DNA from 4 places in the Corynebacterium neomassiliense genome. Region 2 is predicted to be linked to each of the others. Evidence: predicted binding sites of a transcription regulator. Region 2 holds the regulator's gene; each other region holds the start of a gene.
The links. Region 2 encodes LexA, which represses DNA repair genes until DNA is damaged. Its sites were predicted from a motif close to CGAACANNTGTTCG; they were not measured.
Positions count from the first base shown of each region.

Region 1 (5,221 bases), 2.0 Mb from region 2:
CCGGGGACGCCTGGGGCGGTGACGCCTAGAGGATCTCACCCGGAGTGTAGGCCGCCGCCTCCGGATACTTCGCGACCACGGCGTCCACCCGTGCCAGGACGCGGTCCACCTGGTTCTCCGCGGCACCGATGAACGCGTGACGGTCAGCCAGAGCCTCCCTGAGCTGCTGCTCGTCGAGCGGGAAACGCTCATCGGCGGCAAGCCGTTCAACGAGGTCCTGACCCCCACCGTTCTCACGCATGTTCAGTGCGACGGCAACCGCGTTCTCCTTGATGATCTCGTGGGCGGTCTCACGCCCCACCCCCGCACGCACCGCGGCCATGAGAATACGGGTCGTGGCGAGGAACGGCAGGTAACGCTCGAGCTCGCGGTCGATCATCGCCGGGAACACACCGAACTCGGACAGGACGGTGAGGAAAGTCTCGCACTGGCCGTCGAAGGTGAAGAAGGCGTCCGGCAGGGCGACCCGCCGCACCACCGAGCAGAAGACGTCACCCTCGTTCCACTGCGAACCTGCCAGGTCAGACACCATCGTCATATATCCGCGCAGGATGATCTGCATGCCCCCGACACGTTCACAGGACCTTGCGTTCATCTTGTGCGGCATGGCCGATGACCCGACCTGCCCCTCCTTGAACCCTTCGGTCACGGTCTCGTTGCCCGCCATCAGCCGGATGGTCATCGACAGGGAAGACATCGCGGCACCGGTCTCGACGAGAGCTGACAGGGCGTCGAAGTCGAGGGAACGGGGGTACACCTGCCCGACGGAGTCGAAGATGCGGGTGAATCCGAGCTCGTCGGCGATCCTGCGTTCGAATGCCTCCAGCTTCCCGACATCTCCGCCGAGCAGGTCGAGCATGTCCTGACTGGTGCCCATCGGGCCCTTGACTCCGCGCAGCGGGTAACGGTCCAGCAGGTTCTCGATCCGCTCGATGCCGATCATCAGTTCATCGGCGGCTGAGGCGAACCGCTTGCCGAGGGTGGTCGCCTGTGCTGCGACGTTGTGGGAGCGGCCAGCCATGACGAGGGTCCTGTAGCGGGCGGCCCGCTCGCCGATGCGGGCGAGGACGGCGACGGCCTTGTCGCGGGCGATCTCCAGGGAGCGGCGGATCTGCAGCTGCTCAACGTTCTCGGTGAGGTCCCGGCTGGTCATCCCCTTGTGGATGTCCTCGTGGCCGGCGAGGGCGTTGAACTCCTCGATGCGGGCCTTGACGTCATGCCGGGTGACCTTCTCGCGCTCGGCGATGGAGACGGTGTCAATGTCGTCGATGACCCGTTCATAGTCTTCGATGACGCCGTCGGCGATGTCCACCCCCATCTCCTTCTGGGCCTTCATCACGGCGATCCACAGGCGGCGCTCAGCGAGGATCTTGTCCTCCGGGCTCCAGATTCGGGTCAGCTCCGGGGAAGCGTAACGGTCGGCCAGGACGTTGGAGATCTTCTTCTTGTCAGCCACGGCGTCCAGTATCCCACACCGCCCTCCCCTCGCCGGCCCGGTGCCTTCCCCTGCGCCTGTGGCAGGGATCCACGGGCACCCCACATTAGAACACCTGTTTCATTACATCAGAATTTCCTGTACAGTTCACCCCAGTGAACCACCGGGGGAAGGACGCCACCATGACCACCGCAGTACAGTCACCGCACATAGGCGGTGCCGAAGTCGCCAGACACGTCCGTGACAACATCATTCCACTGGCCAACCTGGGGGACATGCTCACCGTCGTCGGGCTGCTCGCCACCCCTGTGGAAGCCCGTATCTCCACCGCCCTGGCATGGCGCGGCCGTACCCGGGCAGATGCGGTCCGGTTCGGTCACGCAACAGACGTCGCCGAACGTATGCCCGAACTGTTCACCCTCGCCCAGGAATCCGGACGGCTGGCGGTGGACCATCTCGATCTTGTCTGGTCCAGGATCAACCGCCACATGTCTACTGTCCCCGTCAGTCTGACGGAGGAGACCCGTACAGGACTCGACCATGTCGTCGAGCCTGCGGTGGTCTCCTGGTTGTCGGAGAACGGCGAGGGAACCTGCACCGTCAACCTCGCGGATCTGCGGGATCTCATCGATGCGGTCCTCCTGGACAAGGCCCCCGGACTCTACGCCGAGACCGCCAGAGCCGAGAGAGATTCGGCGACACTGCACCGTCGGGGCAGGGTACTCTCACTTCACTGCGGCAACGAGCTGACCGCCGCCGGCATCGACAGGGCACTCACGGACAAGGCGAAGCAGATGATCGCCGGCCTGCGGCACAGTCGTGACGAGGCCGACGACCCAGGGGCTCTTCCCCCGCTCCCGACCAGAAACGAGATCAAGGCCCAGATCCTGATGGGCATGCTCGGTGACGACCCGGAGACGTTGACCGTACGGATCAATCTCTTCCGGGCCACCGTCGACGACGTCCACGGCACCGGTGCCGCCTACTCCCCCGAAGTCGGCTGGCTCGACGTGGAGGCGGCAGAACGTCTCGAAGATCTCGCACGCACCTCCCCGAACGGGACGGTTCAGGTCCTCCCCACCCGGCGCGTCGAACTTCCCTCCACGGAGGCCTACCGGTGGCCGGTGCTGGTGCAGATGGCCGCGGAATCCCGTGACGGTCACTGCAGGTTCCCCGGATGCACCGTTCCCGCGGTCCGATGCGAGAAAGACCACATCGAGAACTCACCCCACACCGATCCCACGTCCAACGGGGCAACTGAGCTGGAGAACGTCCAGAACCTCTGTCCCGAACACCACAGAGTCAAAACCACCCGGTTGTGGACGTGCAACTCCCCCGACGGCGGTCACACAGTCTGTTGGACGGGGCCGAACGGGGAGGAGCACACCACCTACGCTGCAGGCCCCCTGTCACACTTCTACCGTGACGATCCCGACGGACCGGTCGACTGAACAGGCTGACAGTCCGGGCACCAGTAGATCTTCCGCCCGGACAGCACACCGGTCTGCACCGGCGTGCCACACACCAGACAGGGCTGACCGGCGCGCCTGTACACATACACTTCGCCGCCGTGGTCATCCCTGCGCGGAGCCCTGCCCATCGCCTCCGGTGTGTGCCGGGGCCGGACCGTGTCGATACGACCGGTACGCTCACCGGCCTCCATGAGCAGGACCAGATCATCCCAGACAGCGGTCAACTCCCCGGACCGCAGCTCGCTGCCCCGGCGCTGCGGACAGATACCCTGCCGGAACAGCACCTCCGTCCGGTAGATGCTGCCCACCCCGGCAAATAGACCCTGGTCCATCAACAGTGCGCCGACCGGTCTCGACGAGCACAGGGTCCGCCGCACCGTCGACTCCAGTTTCCCCCGGTTGAGTACGCCGACCCCCGCCGAACCGTTGACCGGCAGCAACGGGTCAGCTCCCAGTTTCGCGATCACGGCGTCCTCTTCCTCCGGAACCACCAGGGCACAGCTCTGCGGCCCACGGAGGTCGGCGACCTCGTGCCCGTCACTGATCCGCAACCGCACCTGACCATGGGGAGGCGCTGCAGGCCCGAAGCCCATGGTGCCGATCAGTCCGAGATGGATGTGCACCGTCCCCGCGGAGAAATGCACGAACAGATGCTTTCCCCAGGCCGTGGCGTCAGACAGGACTGAACCATCGATCAACGCCGCCTCCGTGGCAAAACGCCCCTGCGGCGAGCTCACGGACACCACCCGACCACCGAAAGTCCTGACCAGTGCTGCGGCGAGCCGGTGGACCACGTGCCCTTCAGGCATCAGCTTCACCGGAGATCTCGGCCGCCATCAACCGCAGCATCTCACCGACAGCCCGACGGTCGCGGGAGACAGCGTCATCCAGTTGGGCGTCCGACAACCCGGAACCCACCGGACGGTGCACCGCACAGGTGAGAGTTCCCCGGTCGAAGACCGCGACGACCCCTCCTGGCAGCGTGTTCACCCGGTTGCACAAAGCTCTCAGCCACTCCTCCACGTCGTTCGTGTCATCGTCACTTTCCGGGCCACCTGATCCCGGCGAGCCCAGCGTCACACCATCCGTCACGGACAGAGTGCCGTCGTGAAGTGCCACGTCAGCCCCGGCAGCGAACCTGAGGTAGCCGTTTCCACGGCGTCCTGACGCCCCGGGTTCCCTGTGCTCGGTCCTGCCTTCCAGTGATGTCCCGATCCTCGCGAGCAGAACTGCCGGAGTCCGACCGCCCACGAGACCGAACCTGTTTCCCGGGGTGACGGCAGCCGTGACGTCACCGTGGGCGACCTCCTCCAGCACCGCGTCCACCGGCACCGCGTCCGGCTGGCGGTCTCCGGACTCACCGGCCCTGTCACCACCGGCCCTGTCACCACCGGCCACGGTCTGCAGTCCACGTTCGGCGAGGAAGCTGCCGAATGCACTGAATCCTGCCAGTGCGCGGCGCAGCCATTCGTCGAGCTGCTGCACGGTCACCCCGACCCCGCACACCAGTTCACTGTCCGCTGTGACCGTCACCCGGCCGGAGCGGTCGACGCCGACCTGCGCCCGCGGTACCGTGTGCCCGGCGTTCCAGGTGCCCGCCAGCGTGAGCAGCTTCCCGGAGTCGCTGTCACTCTGTCCTTCCCACAGCCCTTCGAGTGCGAATGTGAGCGGGGCCGTGCGCACTGTGGTGGCGACCGCGAATCCGCCGACCTGCGTGACGGGCCGGTCACCTCCGATCTCGGTGAGTACCCGGTGGAGCACTGCGGAGGCGGCGTGGGGGTCGACCTGTGGCGATGGGAGTATCTCTGTCTCGCCGGGGTCCGGGGCATGTCTCCACTGGCGGACCGTTCGCCGTGACCGGCCCGGGGCTTTTCTCCGACCGAACATCTAGTCCTGCCCCTCCATGACCTCGATAATGTGTCTGACCTGCTTTTCTGCCAGGTCGGTGAGGATCTGTGTGTCGGTTACCCCGGATGCGGCGATGCGGAAGTGGACTCCGTCGACGGTCCCTGTGATGGTGGTGACCAGTTCTTCCCCGGGTGTCACCGAGTCGCTGAGGACGGTGATGACTGTTGTGTCGTCCGGGGATGCCAGTGATGCTCTGCTCGAGTCCGCCCGGAAGTGTGTCACTGATCCGTCGTCCCTGGTCCTGGTGAAGTCACTGCACCGGTCCGCGCTGACTTTCCCTGAGGCGAGGCTTGCGGTGTCGCCGTCGTCGGAGGTGGAGACGACTGCGTCGACGACGGCGGGGTCGTTGGAGTCTTCGGGGAGGAACTCGACGGCCCCGGTGGTGTCCCCGTGGTCGTGGAGTTCG
Region 1 is NZ_LR131106.1:2,657,625-2,662,845, reverse strand. It holds gene purB (adenylosuccinate lyase) at 26-1,465, opposite strand; gene E0E18_RS11640 (HNH endonuclease signature motif containing protein) at 1,618-2,886, shown strand; gene E0E18_RS11635 (Fpg/Nei family DNA glycosylase) at 2,853-3,716, opposite strand; gene E0E18_RS11630 (YbjN domain-containing protein) at 3,709-4,794, opposite strand; gene E0E18_RS11625 (hypothetical protein) at 4,795-5,221, opposite strand, start outside.
Region 1: the regulator LexA is predicted to act here: its motif matches at 1,544-1,557, upstream of E0E18_RS11640 (HNH endonuclease signature motif containing protein).

Region 2 (5,221 bases):
GGTGCTCTACGGCATGATCGGATTGCTCGGGGTGAAGATCTGGCAGGAGAACAGGGTGAACCTCTCCCATCCGCTGAACCTGACCACGGCGGCGGTGGCGATGATCGCAGGAATCGGCAATCTCACCCTCACCGTCGGTGGTCTGGAACTGGAGGGAATCGCCTGGGGGTCCGTCGGCATCCTCGTCGGCTACCCTCTGCTGAAGTGGCTCTACGAGCACCTCGGAGAAGGACGGGACACCGGGGTCCGGGGATACACGTTGGACCGGTAGCCGGGGAAAGGACCCCGCAGGGAACGGAGGTCACTCCTCGTCGAGGTTCTTCTCCACGAGGGCGGCGATCGCTGCGACGGCGTCGGCGTCGTCGGAGGACACGGTGACGGAGTCCCCGTGCTCGGCTCCGAGCGCCATGATCATCAGTGACGAGGTGGCGTCGGCCGGCTCGTCGTCCTCGTCACCGTCGACGAGGGAGATGAGGATCTCGTCGTCGTAGGCTGCGGCCGCTTCAGCGATGACGGTGGCGGGGCGGGCATGGAGCCCGACGGTCGATCCGACGGTGACGGTGGTGGATGCCATGTGCTCAGGGTCCTTCTCTGTAGGTGTGGGAAGATGACGCAACCAGGGTATACGGATACCGGATCTGCCGCCGGGACTTCCAACGCGTGCCGGGAGCGGCCCTGACACGCCGGCGGACTCTGCTCCGTCGGGACAGACGGCACCGGGGCCCGGCTCTCAGGCCCTGATGACGTCGATCTCCTCACGTTCGAGGGCCCCGAGGTACTGGGAGGGTATGCCGGAGTCGGTGACGACAGCATCGATCTCGGACACCGGGGCGAAGCTGACGAGGTAGTCGCGGCCGAACTTCGTCGAGTCACACATCGTCACCACCCGGTCGGCGTTGGCGATCATCGCCCGCTTCACCGCCGCCTCACGGGCGTCCGCAGTGGACAGACCGTGTGCCAGGGACAGGGCGTTGGTGCCGATGAACGCTATGTCGGCGTGGTTGATCCCGATCGCCCTCAGGGTGATGTCACCGACCACGGCCTGGGTGATCGCCCTGATATGACCGCCGAGAAGCTGGACGTCGCGTATCCCCGCGCCGCCCAGCCGTACCGCGATGGGAAGACAGTTGGTGATGAAGGTGATCCGCCGGCCCAGCCGCGGGTCCTCCGCGATGGCGTTGGCTAGCATGGCGGTGGTCGTGCCGGCGTCAAGGAATACCGTGCCCTCCTCCGGAAGCAGGGTGGTTGCGGCCTGACCGATGCGGATCTTCGCCTCGGTGGCGGCACCCCTGCGTTCCTCGATGGCCGTCTCGCGGGTCTGGAAGGTGTTGGTCGGGACAGCCCCGCCGTGGACCCGGTGCAGTGCCCCGTCCTCGTCGAGGACGGTGAGGTCACGACGGATCGTCTCCGGGGTCACGTCGAAGCGTTCGGCGAGTTCGACGACGGTGACCCGGCCGTGGACGGCGGTCAGGGACGCGATCTGGCGGCGGCGTTCTTCGGAGTTCACTGTGCTCGATTCAGATGTTCTGTGAGATGGGCGCTGGGAGATGGGAGATGGGCGGAGTGGGGCGGGTGGTGTACGCCGGGCGGACTCGGATGACCGGCAGACCCTGGGACGCCCCCGATCATAGGTGGGACGACCTCCACAGGATTCCCCCGGGGGCCCACGACAGGGGTGGCAGGGGGTGACGACGTTACGGCAGGTCCCGGCGTACCGGGCAGGTAGGGGACCACCTGCCGGGGGTACGGGTACCCTGGGCGGCAGACAGCACTGCGCTGTGCCGCACCGTACCGGATCTCCGGCAAAGTGTGCGGAGTGGTCGCCTCCGGTCGAAGCAGGTGCCGGTGGCGTCCGCGGCGGCGTGCGTAGCGGCTGCGGGCCGCGGAGAAGAAGACCCGTCGGACGGTACATGAGCAGCGCCCGTCAGAATCTGTCAGCAACCGATCAGCACCTCATGAGCACCTGTCATTACAGAGAAAAGGGGATAGGCCAGTGACCCAGACAGAAGCTTCCTCAGCATCCTCCGCGGCACAGCCACCGGTCCCGTCCACCGGGCCGGACGGGTCCGGGCAGGGAACTGTCCGCGGCCGGTCTGTTGTCCCGGGGGTGGTCTACGCCCCCGTGACATGGGTGACGGAACGTCCTGAACTTCCGGAGCCGACCGAGACTGTCCCGGAGGACCGGAGGGACTCCGAGTTCGAGGCCTTCACAGCCGCGGTCGACACCGTCGCGGACCGTCTCGCGGCCCGGTCTCACAATGTCGACGGTCACGCCAGACAGGTTCTCGAGGCCACCGTCGCCATCGCCCGTGACCGTGCCTGGGCGAGGAAAGTGAAGAAGTCGGTTGCCGCGGGACAGACCGCGGTCTACGCGGTCCGCCAGGCGACCGAGGACTTCATCGTCATGTTCCGCAAGGCGGGAGGTGTCATGGCGGAGCGGGTGACCGACCTCGCCGACGTCAGGGACCGGGTCATCGCCGAACTCAGGGGCGAGCCGGAGCCGGGGATCCCCCAGGTCGACAGTCCGCACGTGCTGCTGGCGGACGATCTCGCCCCCGCCGACACGGCCACACTCGATCCCGATCTGATTGTCGCGGTCGTCACCGAGAAGGGTGGCGCCACCAGTCACACGGCCATCATCGCCCGGCAACTGGACATTCCCTGCGTGGTCGCCACCGGACCTGCCCTTCAGACGGTCACGGAAGGTACCGCCGTCGTGGTTGACGGAGGGGAGGGGACGGTCGAGACAGGTGTGGACCCGGAGGAGGCACGGTCCAGGGTTGACGCGGCCGCGCGCTTCTCAGAGAAGGTGCGGTCCTGGACCGGACCCGCACAGACGTCCGACGGACAGCGGGTGCAGTTGCTGGCCAACGTGCAGGACGGTGTGACCGCCGAGCAGGCCGCGGCGTCGGTGGCAGAGGGGATAGGGCTGTTCCGCACCGAACTGTGCTTCCTCAGCGAGACCTCGGAACCGAGCGTCGACCAGCAGGCTGAAAGGTACGCGGAAGTGTTCCGTGCCTTCCCCGAGGGGAAGGTGGTAGTTCGCACCCTCGATGCCGGATCAGACAAACCGGTACCGTTCGTCAACGCTGAGGACGAGGACAATCCTGCTCTCGGGGTTCGCGGCCTGAGAATCGCCCGGGGTAACACGCAGCTGCTGGAAAGACAGCTGGACGGCATCTCCAGGGGTCTGGAGCTGTCCGGGAGAACCTCCTCCACGGCGCAGACCTGGGTGATGGCGCCGATGGTGGCGACAGTCTATGAGGCGAAGTGGTTTGCCCAGCTGTGCCATGAACGGGGACTGACCGCCGGCGCGATGATCGAGGTTCCGGCGGCTGCGTTGATGGCGGAGAAGATCATGTCCTACCTCGACTTCGTGTCGATTGGTACGAATGACCTGACCCAGTACACGATGGCTGCGGACCGGTTGTCATCGTCGCTGGCCTATCTCACCGACCCATGGCAGCCGGCGGTGCTCCACCTGGTGCACACAACGTGCAGGGCGGGTTCTGTGACCCGGACGGCGGTGGGGGTCTGCGGCGAAGCGGCGGCGGACCCTCTGTTGGCGTGCGTTCTCACCGGCCTGGGGGTGAACTCCCTGTCAGCGGCCACGCCTGCCCTGGCGGCGGTGGGCGCGCAGCTGGGCGAGGTTGACTTCGTGACCTGCCGCAACATGGCTGCTGCCGCACTCAATGCAGAGGGCGCGGAGGAGGCGCGGACAGCAGCGGCCGCCGTCATCGGACGCTGAACCCGGGACTGCCCCGGGGACACTGCCGGGGCACTTTCCGGCCTGCCACCGGAATCAGATCTTTCGGAGTACCGCCACAACGCGTCCGAGGATCTGCGCCTCATCGCCCCGGATCGGCTCGAAGTACGGGTTGTGCGGCAGCAGCCACACGGTCCCGTCACTCGGATGGAACTCCTTGACGGTTGCTTCGCCGTCGATCATCGCGGCGACGAAGTCACCGAGTTCCGCGGTGGCCTGGGAGCGGACGACGACCCAGTCACCGTTGAGGATCCCGGCGTCCTGCATGGATTCTCCGATGACCTGCAGCAGGAAGAGCTCTCCGCTGCCGACAAGCTCCCTGGGCAGGGGAAAATGGCCTTCCACGTGCTGTTCGGCGAGAATCGGACTGCCTGCAGCGATCTGGCCCACCACGGGTACGAACCTCGGCTCAGGCATGTCCTCGGACAAGCTCCCGGGCACAGGAGCAGCCGGCTTGGGCCCGGGCTTCGCCGATGAATCGACCGGACCGAGGCCGCGGATGTCGACCGCGCGTGGCTTGTTTCCCTCCCTGCGCAGATAGCCTTTCCTCTCAAGCTCCTTGAGATGGTAGGACACGGATGAGGTGGAGTTCAGACCGACAGCGTCGCAGATCTCCCGGATGCTGGGCGGATAGCCGCGGAACTGGATGCCGTCCTTGATGACGTCGAGGATCCGGCGCTGACGCTCCGAGAGCTTCTCCCGGCCTCTGCCGTCAGAGGTGTCTGTCCCCCTGGCAGTCACGGAGCCCCGGGGTCGTCCCCGACGGACTCCGGTCTCCGCGGTCCCGTCCGACTGATTGGTCTGTGCCATCGTTGTTCCGCTCCTGGCTCGCATCGTGTGTACCGGCCGGCGCACCCGCCGACCGAGCACCGTAGTGTCCCGTCGATCCCGTCCGGCCCGGTGAGTTCACCGCCACCGCCACGCCGTCCGCCGCGACCCCGCGGTCGTGACACCGTCGGGGCTTCGCGCGCGGGCTCCGTACCTGCGGCCGTGTCTCCGTACCTTCGGAACCCTCCGTACCTTCCGTGCTCTTCGTGCTCTTCGTGCTCTTCGTGAAGGTCGTGAAGCTCGTGGTCTTTCGGGTACTGACCATACCGACCCTACAGCAACAACTGCTGTTTCCCTACCAACATGTTCGAAAAGGTGCCCCCGAACCTGGACGATGTCGAACATCTGTGCTAGATTTCCGATTGTCCGGACGGAGTCGAACACATGTACGATGTTCGAGAAGAAAATGGCGTCTGTCGTCCGGTAGAGATGATCGACTGTCACCACAGTCCGGGCGGTACAGACCCGGACAGCAGTCGTTGAGAGGAGAGCCAGTCATGACATCACCACTGATCACCACCAGGCCCGCCGTTGTAGAGCCCGGCCGCAGAGTCGTCACGCGTCCGGAATGGTCCACGGTAGCCGGGATCGAGGGTTCGAACACGGCGGGCCACGGAGTGGCCGCCG
Region 2 is NZ_LR131106.1:646,750-651,970, reverse strand. It holds gene E0E18_RS02835 (uracil-xanthine permease family protein) at 1-271, shown strand, start outside; gene E0E18_RS02830 (HPr family phosphocarrier protein) at 302-574, opposite strand; gene E0E18_RS02825 (DeoR/GlpR family DNA-binding transcription regulator) at 731-1,507, opposite strand; gene ptsP (phosphoenolpyruvate--protein phosphotransferase) at 1,994-3,748, shown strand; gene lexA (transcriptional repressor LexA) at 3,803-4,576, opposite strand.

Region 3 (5,221 bases), 170 kb from region 2:
GACGTACGCGCAGGCTGTGCGTGGTGAGAGGGAGATAGGTCACCGGGTGGCGGTGCTCGGTGCCGGGGGGATCGGCTTCGATGTCTCGGAGTTTCTCACCACTCCCTCGGGCCCGGATTCCCCTTCCCTGCACCTCAAGGAGTGGGAGCAGGAGTGGGGGGTCACCGAGGATCTGGACACCCCGGGCTTCCTGACGACCCCGCGGCCGGAGGCTCCCCTGCGCGAGGTGTACATGGTGCAGCGTAAGCCGACCCGTCAGGGAAGGACGCTGGGGAAGACCACCGGCTGGGTCCACCGCGCCGCGGTGAAGGCGAAGAAGGTCGAGCAGATCAGCGGGGCGACCTACGAGAGGATCGACGACGACGGACTGCACCTGGCCTTTTACGAGGAGAAGAAGGACAGGAAAGGAAGGGTGGTGTCGAAGGTGCTCACGGGTCGTCGTGTCCTCGCCGTCGACAACATCGTCCTGTGCACCGGACAGGAGTCCGTCAATGATCTGGCGGAGCCGCTGGCTGCCGCGGGAGTCACCTTCGACATCGTCGGTGGCGCGGACCTTGCCGCAGAGTTGGACGCCAAACGTGCGATCCGTCAGGGCACGGAGGCCGCGGCACGTATCGCGTGACGCTGTCGCCCTGTTTCCGGGCGTGCCGGCGTCCCGGTGGGTCGGATGACCACCGGGGTGCGAGGACCGGCTAACTGGAACGCAGGGGCGCCAGGGGCCCGTCGGCTTCGGTGGAGTCGGTGTAGCCGTCGGGTCCTGTCCGGTCCACCGTCACTCCGTCGTCCGGAGTTGACGCTGACCACAGTCCTGCGGTTTTCAGGGCGTGGTGGGTGCGGCACAACAGCATGCAGTTTGAGACGGAGGTCGGACCGTCAGATTCCGGGGTGGTGTGCGGGGAGCTGATGATGTGGTCGTGTTCGCATCTGCCGGCCGGCACGGCGCAGTGGGGGAACCTGCAGTGTCCGTCCCTGCCTTGCACTGTCGCTTTCTGGAGCGTGGTGAAGGTGTACCCACGCGCCTGCCGGTGATTGATCTCCTTCCGGGACGGGAGTTCGCGAACCAGGGTCGCCACACCTTCAAGTGCGCTGGCGGTGAGGTCGGAGACATATCCGACTCCGGGAATGAACGCACCTCCGACACCGTGTCTGCCGTCGAGTGTCGGGCGGTAGAAGTTCACCGTGATCTTCATGGTGGCCGGAGTGTCACCCAGAAGGTCGAGCAGGACCCTCGCCCTGCACTGGGCCATCGAGGGGAGTCCGGAGAACGCGGCATTCTCATCGGAGCACAGGGCCTCCTCAGTGCCGTCGTGTTCCGCCCGACGGGCTTCCCTCAGCAGGTCCAGGGCACGGTCCCCCACCGTGGACCAGACGGCGTCTGCCGTCACGGCAGATCCGCAGTCGAGGATCAACCGGTTCTCCCGCCGGTACAGCCGTTGTGTGTCCTGTTCACGCTGTTCCGTGGCGGACACGATGTTCCCTGCGACTGCCGCCAGAGTCTCATCCGTCACCTGGGAGAATGCCTCCAGAGTGGCGGGTCCGCCCTCTCTGATCCAGTCCGAGAGAGCCTCAGAGACTGCCGCGTCAATCAACGGGCGGACCGATTCGGCCACACGGGTCTTGAGCCCCACCAGGTGCCTGTTGATTCTCAGCCACACCGTGTCCAGGTGATCCACAGTGATTCTTCCGTCATCGAACAGAAGTTCAAACAGTGCCGGCATACGTTCGGCGATTCCCGCCCCGTGGACGTAACGGTAGGCCTCCGACCGGGACCGTCCGCGTGCCGCCAGCACGCTCGAGGCCCGCAGCTCCGGCACCACCGTCACCAACCATGACACGAGTGAAAGCTCCCGCCTGTTCAGGTCAGTCACGAGCTGCCGGGCCGGATTCTCCACCCCCACAACGGATTCCGGATACAGAGCATCCATCTTCGCCCCCCCCCGTCCAATCTCGCCCGGCCCCCTGCCGGCTCCCCAACTTCCTGGTATGTACGTTAGCAATACTACCCGAACCAATCCACGGAGTCAAACATATGTTTGACTCCGCCAGCCGACCGGGCCAGCCGGCCGGGCCCCACAGTCCCGCACCGCCAACCGCCCCTCCCCCCGCGCCTACACTCCCACCGCAGCGGCGATCCGGTCACCGACCTCGGCAGTACGGATCTGGGATCCGTCCCGTCCCGCAACTTCAGCGAGCACTGCAGCCTCGATCTTCTCGGCCTGAAGGTTACGCAGGGTGGCGTCCTCCCCCTCGTTGCCCGCGAGATGCCGCAGCAGCAGTGCCGTGGACAGGATCGCCGCACACGGGTCGGCGATGCCCTTGCCGGCGATGTCCGGCGCGGAGCCGTGGACCGGCTCGAACATCGAGGGATTCTTCCGGGACGGGTCGATGTTGCCGGACGCCGCCAGACCGATTCCACCGGTGACGGCCCCGGCCAGGTCGGTGAGGATGTCGCCGAACAGGTTGTCGGTGACGATCACGTCGAAACGGCCCGGATCCGTGACCATGTAGATGGTCGCCGCGTCGATGTGACAGTAGTCAACCTCCACGTCCGGGTATTCACCGCCGACGGTCTCCACGGCCCGAGACCACAGGCCGCCGGCGTTGACCAGCACATTGGTCTTGTGGACGAGGGTCAGCCTGCGGGACCGTGCCCGTGCCCGGGAGAAGGCGTCCCGGACGACCCGTTCGACCCCGTACCACGTGTTCTGACTGACCTCACTGGCGACTTCGTGGTCGGTCCCCTCGCGCAGGGTACCGCCGTTACCGCAGTAGAGCCCCTCCGTCCCTTCACGGACCACCACGAAGTCGATGTCCCCGGGTTCCGCCAGAGGTGAGGACGCCCCGGGGAAGAGTTTCGCCGGGCGCAGGTTCACGGCGTGGCCCAGCCGGAACCGCAGCGGCAGCAGCAGACCCCGTTCGAGAACGCCGGCGGGGACCGACCTGGGATCGCCGACGGCGCCGAGGAGGATCGCGTCATGGTCGCGCAGGGACTCGAGGTCGGCGTCGGTGAGGAGCTCCCCGTTGCGCAGGTAGCGCCGTGCCCCGAGGTCGTAGTCGGTGGTGTCGACGGCCCCGCCGCCGGTCGCCGATGTCACCGAGCGCAGGACTTTCAGTGCTTCGGCGGTGACCTCGGTTCCGATACCGTCTCCGGCAATAACCGCAAGTTTCATTCTGTGGACCCTTTCGCGTTATCGCGTCTCACATAGTTGGAAATCTCCAGTCAGACTACCATGTGCCCGGCTCTCGCCCTGCGGACATCATCCACCCCCGCAGACCTACCCCGGGGGTGCATGAAGGGGTATACACATACGTCGATCTTGTGTGGTCCGGCACCGTCGGGGACTAACATCCATTCTCCCCGGACACTTCGGTGAGGCTCACCTCTGGTAAGTGGCCGGGCACCGGCCGCGCCCGACCGGTCAACAGTCAGCACACCGTGTCAGAAAGCAGCGTCCGTGTTCTACACCAACGCCCTCATCGGGCTCCGCGAGGGACTCGAGGCCACCATGGTGGTCATCATCCTCGCCGCATACCTCCGGAAGACGGACCAACGTCGTTCCTACCCCTGGCTCTGGGGAGGTGTCCTCGCCGCACTCCTGGTCACCGTGGGAGTCTTCCTCGTCATCCACTTCGGCACCAGAACACTCACCACCACCGGTCAGGAACTCATCGGAGGTATCGCCTCACTGGTCACCGTGGCGCTGGTCGTGTGGATGCTGCTCTGGATGAAGGGCGCCGACAGGAACATGACCGCCGAACTCGAGGGGAAGATGGGGCACGCCGTGTCCACAGGCCCCCTCGCAGTCGCGACGGTGGCCTTCATCGCCGTCGCCAGGGAAGGCATCGAAACAGCCCTCCTGGTCTTCGACTCCTTCAGCCGTGCCCTCGGCGTCCCCTTCGCAGGGCTCGTCACCGGGGTCGCGGCTTCCGTCGCCATCGGTGTGGCCGTGTACATCGGAGCAGTCAACGTCAACCTGAGGATCTTCTTCCGGGTCACCGGGGCCCTCCTCATCCTCGTGGCCGCAGGCATCCTCCGCTACGGGATCACCGACCTCCAGGAGGCCAATGTGCTTCCCGGACTGACCGACTACGCCTTCGACATCTCCGGCGTCCTCGTGCCCGGTACCTGGTACGCCACCCTTCTCGAGGGAATGTTCAACATCGTCGCAGCGCCGACCGTGCTCGCGTTCACCGCATGGGCACTGTTCCTCCTCATCACCGTTCCCACCTACTTCCGCCCCGTAAAGGACAAGAAATGATGTTCTCCCGTGTCACCCGCGCAGCCGTGGTCACCCCGGTCGTGCTGGCCCTCCCCCTGGCCGTGGCCTCCTGCACGGAGAAGGACGATGACGCCCCGGCGTTCACCGTCACCGCCACCGACGACTCCTGCGACGTCGACTCCTACGACGCGACCACCGGAAACAACAGTTTCGAGGTCACCAACAACGGCAGGAAGATCACCGAGTTCTACGTCTACACCTCCGGTGACCGCGTCGTCGGCGAGGTCGAGAACATCGGCCCCGGGGCGACACGCAAGCTGCTGGTGTCCATCCCCGAGGCCGGAACATACAAGGTGACCTGCAAGCCCGGCATGGTCGGCGACGGTATCAGCCATGATCTCACCGTCACCGGAGACGCCGTCGACCTCGCCGAGGGGGACGACAAACTCAGCGCAGCCGTCGACGGCTACCTGCGCTACGTTCGCTCGCAGACAACCGCCCTGCGGGAGTCCGTCGACACCTTCGCCGACGCCGTCCGCGCCGGTGACGTCGACACCGCCAAATCACTGTTCGCCCCGACGAGGACGTACTACGAGCGCATCGAGCCGATCGCCGAAGCCTTCCCCGATGACCTCGACCCGCGGATCGACCTGCGCGAGGCAGACCTCGAGGACGGCCAGAAATGGACCGGGTTCCACAAGATCGAGAAGGCCCTGTGGGTGGACGGCCGGATCAACGACGAGACGAAGGCTGACGCCGACCAGCTGGTCAAGGATGTCGCCGAACTGGCGGACGGGGTCGACGCCACCGACTTCACCGTCGCACCCGACGCCATCGCCAACGGTGCCCACGGCCTCCTCGACGAGATCTCCACCTCGAAGATCACCGGTGAAGAGGACACGTTCTCCCACACCGACCTGTGGGACTTCCAGGCCAACCTCGACGGCTCCAAGGCCGCCGTCGCCGCCCTCGAGGAGACCATCGACGAGAAGGACCCCAAC
Region 3 is NZ_LR131106.1:821,571-826,791, forward strand. It holds gene E0E18_RS03590 (NADPH-dependent 2,4-dienoyl-CoA reductase) at 1-622, shown strand, start outside; gene E0E18_RS03595 (HNH endonuclease signature motif containing protein) at 693-1,925, opposite strand; gene E0E18_RS03600 (3-isopropylmalate dehydrogenase) at 2,109-3,170, opposite strand; gene efeU (iron uptake transporter permease EfeU) at 3,456-4,259, shown strand; gene efeO (iron uptake system protein EfeO) at 4,256-5,221, shown strand, end outside.
Region 3: the regulator LexA is predicted to act here: its motif matches at 2,023-2,036, upstream of E0E18_RS03595 (HNH endonuclease signature motif containing protein).

Region 4 (5,221 bases), 500 kb from region 2:
GCGGGAACGGCGGCGGCCAGTGAATCGAGTTCCGAGTTGACCTCCACCCTCAGCGCCTGGAACGTCCTCTTCGCCGGATGACCTCCGGTCCGGCGGGCCGCAGCAGGAATCGTGCGGTAGAGCAGGTCCACCAGGCGCCCAGAAGTGGTGAACGGTTCCTTCTCCCGTTCGCGCACCACCGCCGAGGCGATCTTGCCGGCGAAGCGCTCGTCCCCGTAGGTGCTCAGGACGTGCGCGAGCTGGCCGTGACTGTAGGTGTTGAGGACCTCCGCCGCGGTGAGCTGCCCCGCCGGGTCCATCCTCATGTCGAGTGGGGAGTCCTGTGCGTAGGCGAACCCCCGCTCCGGCTGGTCCAGCTGCATAGAGGAGACGCCGAGATCGAAGAGATAACCCGACACGCCCAGGTCACCGAAGTCGTCGGGGAGCCTGTCTTCTCCGGCGAGGGCGTCGAGGGCGTCTCCGAGGCGGTCGAAACGGGTCCGGCAGGGGATGAAGCGGTCACCGAAGCGGCTGAGCCTGTCCCTGGCGAGTTGGAGGGCGGAGGGGTCACGGTCGAGGCCGACGACCACGGCGTCAGGGAAGTGTTCCAGGAAGACCTCGGTGTGCCCGCCCGCCCCCAGGGTGGCGTCGACGATGACGGGGGTGGCAGTCCCCGCACCTGCGACACCGAGCCCCACGAGTTCGACCATCCGGTCCCGCATGACGGGGACGTGGCCGAACTCGCCGCTGACTCGGCGGGCAGGTTCAGTCATCGGGATACCTTTCCTGGTGAGGGACAGCTGGTCGCTCCACAGTGACGGAGGGGCTGCGTACGGGGCCCCACCTGCGCGGGCCGATGTGACGTCGGGGAAGTACATCACAACGGTCGTCCGCGCAGATGAGGGCCGGCACACAGCCCGTCCACACACCGCACCGGTCACAGGAAGTCGGCGAAGGCGTCATCGTCGCCGTCGGCGAAATCAGCCTCGTGGTCCGCGAGATACCTCTCGTAGGCCCCGGCGTCCCACACCTCGATCCGGTCGACCGAGCCGATGACCACGCAGTCCTTGGCGAGTCCCGCGTACTTCCGGTGTGCCGGAGCGACGGTGATCCGTCCCTGACTGTCGAGGGTCTGTTCGTCCGCGCTGGCACCGAGGCGTCGCACGAAGGCACGGACCCGGGGGTTGGCCCGGGAGGCCTTCGCCGCGTTCCGGGCCCGGACCTGGAACTCAGAGCGCGGATAGATCGCCAGACTGTGGTCCTGCCCGTTGACGACGACGAGCCCGTCGCCCAGTTCCTCGCGGAACTTGGCGGGCAGGGTCAGTCGCCCTTTGTCATCGAGCTTCGGAGTGAAAGTGCCGAAGAACATGCCGTCGGCTCCTTCCCTCCGGTAGCCGTGGGTACGGACCGGAGGAGCCGGTCGCCGGTGCAGTGTGCTGTCACTGTGAAGTTGTCACGGAACGTCATCTCTGTCCCGCGCGCCCCACCTTACCCCACAGTCCCCCACTCCTTCCACGCAACGCGGTCTTCTTACAGGCATCTGCCAGAAAAGAGCAGGCAGATAGGCTCCCAGAGAGAACCGGCAGACAGAGCACCCGGTGAGGCGTCTGAGCCTGTGCGGCGATCACACCCCATACTACCTGCGATGACATCAGCAGCTGCCTTCAGTGGGGAGAAGTGGGGGAAGTGAGCGCCCCCTCCCTCTACGACCCCGCCCGGCACGACCCGACGGAAGTTCCGTTCCATGCGCCCCTGCTTTGTGCTGCCCCTGACCACCCCTGCCTCTCCCCGGGGGCGGTGGCCCCCGCCCCCCCTGCACGCCGCGGCACCCCCGAACCACCAGACCCACCCCGTAGACCGGGCAGGTCTGCCTACCGGGCAGGTCCCGGACATGGGAAACCCCCGGCAGAGTCTGTACTCAACCGGGGGTGGTCACCGTTGCCGACCTGTCAGTCGAAACGGCGACGGAAGCTGTTCTCCATACGGTCAGCGATACCGTTCCCCTGACCTTTTCCTCCACGGTGCCCCTGACCGCGGCCTGCGGACTTCTGCCGGGACCGCCCGCCCGACCGGAACGCCATAAGACCCCCGAGGAACATGATCAGGAATCCTGCGACGCCCAGAATGACGAACCAGAGACTGGCCTGGGCTAGCGCGATCCCACCGACAAGAGTGCAGAGGCCGAGCAGAAACACCGCAACAGACCGGATACCCACGGAAACTCCACCGGAAGCTACGGCGCGGTTCCGTTCCGCGAACGCCGGATCATCGGCGATCAGCGCCTGCTCGATCTCATCCAGCATGCGCTGTTCCTGCTCTGACAGTGCCACAGTTGTCCTCCCCTGTTCTTCTCGGGCCGCCTGTTCGGCCGCGGGTTTGGCGGGTCACCTGATCCAACGTCCGAGGGGCGGAAAAAGTTCCCGACCTGTCATCCTCCGGACCAGTGGTACTTGTCCACGAGTCTACCCCAGGACATGCCTCCACCAGTAGAATCCTCCCAGTCCCCTATTTCCGGCGGCCCGACCCTCCGGTTCCCGTGTCAGGCCACATCCGGCAGGTATCCCACACGCTGCCTGACCATGTCGACAAACCGGCAGACCTCGTCGTACATGCGGTCGGCGTCAGTTCCACGCAGCCCCTGTTCCAGTCCCATCTCCACCCTGGACACGAAGCGCGCATAGACTTCGAACCGGTCCACCCAGGTCACCAGATCCGGATCCACGGTCCGCAACCGGGACCATGCACTTCCGGACACCCGACGTCGACGACCCTGCCCCGGAGAAGCTTCGATCACCGCACCCGCCGCCCGTAGTGCGGCCCGGTAGGCCCACGTCACCCTTTCTGCCGGGGTGACCTCCGCGCGACTACGCTCCAGCAGCCGTTCAGCCTCGATCACATAGGCTTCCGCCGACGCCCGGAACGCCGATGTCCTCCGCCGGAGCCGGGTGACCCGGCCCTCCCCTGCGGTCATCCCCTTCTGCCCTGCCATCATCCGCCTCCTTCGACCGATCTGGCCGGTGGCCGCCCGGCCACCGGAAGCATCACCGTGACGCTCTTCCTGGCCCGGGACATTACGGCCGCCCCGGACGCAGGAACCGCATCTTCCACCATAATAGACCATATGTTCGTATTTGTGGGGCTCGGGCAGTATCTGACACGATGGAGGCGTGACCTGCCCCGTAACCCCGGACACCACCGTGAGTGTCTGCGCGATGCCCACCCGCACCTACCTGCAGCGGGTGGACGAGCTGGTACGCCTGCACCTGCTGGCGATGGGATATGGTCCGGCGACCTTCGGCCAGCGCCGAAACCTCTGGGCCGCCAACTCCACCAACCCCGGATTCACCGCATCGGTCGCCGTCGAGCACGCGACGGCGCAGTCACCGGATCCCTCAGCTCCGGACCAGAAGCTCGTCGGCGTCGCTTACGGTTTTCCGGGACCGCCCGGATCCTGGTGGTACCGGGAGGTTCACCGTGGCCTCCGCAGCGCCGGCCTCTCCCCACAGGACGCCACCGACATACTCAGCGACTACGACGAAATATCGGAGGTCCACGTCCTGCCCGGCCACCAGGGTCACGGAATCGGACATCTGCTCATGGACGATCTGCTCTCCCGGCTCCGGTGCGGTACATCACTGCTGTCGACCCCCGAAGTCGACGACGGGACCAACGCCGCATGGTCCCTCTACCGCAGTCTGGGCTTCCGGGACCTACTGCGCGGATTCCACTTCACCTCCGACCCCCGGCCCTTCGGTATTCTCGCCCGGGACCGTCGGACCGGCACCCCCTCCCCCGTGATTGCGCCGGAGCAGCTGATCAGCGCACGGCGTCCTGCCCCAGACCCGGCCCGTAGGCCGGCGCCATCCCCAGATTGTGGAGCACCTCCTGTGTCGCACGAACATTGTTCATGGTCATGAAGTGGAGATCCGGCGCCCCTTCAGCGATAAGACGCTCGGCCATCCTCGTCGTGACCTCGATTCCGACCTTGCGGATGGCCGCCGCGTTCTTCCGCTCGTCACCGGCGGCAACCCTGGTGAACAGATCCTCCATTTCCCGGGGCAGTTCACACCCGGACAGCTCTACCTGGCGCCTCACCGACCTCAGCGAGGTGATCGGCATGAGCCCCGGAATCACCGGCTTCGCCCCGTCTACCGGGTCGAAGGCTGCCAGTCTGTCCCGCAGACGCAGGTAGTGCTCGACATTGAAGAACATCTGGGTGATGGAATAGCTGGCCCCGGCGCGGAGCTTCTCGACGGTGTGTCGGGTGTCATCCTCGAGACTCGCCGCACGGTAGTGCCCCTCCGGGAACGAGGCGATCCCGATGTCGAAGTCCGCACATTCGGGAAGTGACCTTATCAGTCTGATCAGGTCTATCGCGTGGACCAGACCTCCCTCGATGCCCTGCCACTCCCCGAGAGGATCCCCGGGAGGATCTCCTCTCAGCGCGAGCAGGTTGGTCAGACCGAGTGAGGCGAACTCGCGGAGGATCGCCCTGATCTCCTCACCGGTGTGGCCGACGAGAGTCATGTGCAGCAGGGTCGTCAGTGGCTTTCTCGCCAGCTTGCCCGCGACGCGCTCGGTACGTTGTCGGCTGCTCCCACCTGCCCCGTAGGTGACGGAGACGAAGCTCGCACCGAGATCGTGGAAAGCTTCGGCCGCCGACCACAGACGGGCCTCTGCCGCATCGTCACGCGGCGGCATGAACTCGACCGAGAACGGGACCCTGCCCGGCGTACCGCGCTTGAGGGTGTCGGACACGGCCACCTGAAGGCTGTGCCCACCGGGGACACCCGGGGCACCGGGGAGGCCGGGCGCAGGCACGGACTCCGGAGCCTGGCCGGTGGGCGATTCTGGGGACGGGTCAGAGTGCATGGTCCCTGATCATAGAAGACGCCCCGGGGTGTCTGGCCGGGGGTCGACGTCCACCCCCTAGTATGGAGGAGTCCACATGGGCCCCGTAGCCGTGCCACGGCTACGGTCCACGTACGTTCCGGTCCGGTGCCTGCCGCCCGACCAGTGACACCGGAGGATGCACCGCGATGACCCCAGAAACCGCCCGCCGGAAGATGACGGGCACCTGGTCCGCCCACAGTCCGCTGACGGATGTCCCCGCCGCCGTCGACACCGAACTGGCCGCGTTCTTCCGTGCCCGGCACGCCGACTACGACGACATCGATCCGGTGGTCGCCGATGCCGTGGGAGCACTCGAGCTCTTCGTCACCGGCGGAGGAAAGCGGCTCCG
Region 4 is NZ_LR131106.1:150,997-156,217, reverse strand. It holds gene rsmH (16S rRNA (cytosine(1402)-N(4))-methyltransferase RsmH) at 1-752, opposite strand, end outside; gene mraZ (division/cell wall cluster transcriptional repressor MraZ) at 917-1,348, opposite strand; gene E0E18_RS00730 (DUF3040 domain-containing protein) at 1,929-2,309, opposite strand; gene E0E18_RS00725 (SAV_6107 family HEPN domain-containing protein) at 2,519-2,971, opposite strand; gene E0E18_RS00720 (GNAT family N-acetyltransferase) at 3,192-3,896, shown strand; gene E0E18_RS00715 (methylenetetrahydrofolate reductase) at 3,796-4,851, opposite strand; gene E0E18_RS00710 (polyprenyl synthetase family protein) at 5,019-5,221, shown strand, end outside.
Region 4: the regulator LexA is predicted to act here: its motif matches at 3,094-3,107, upstream of E0E18_RS00725 (SAV_6107 family HEPN domain-containing protein).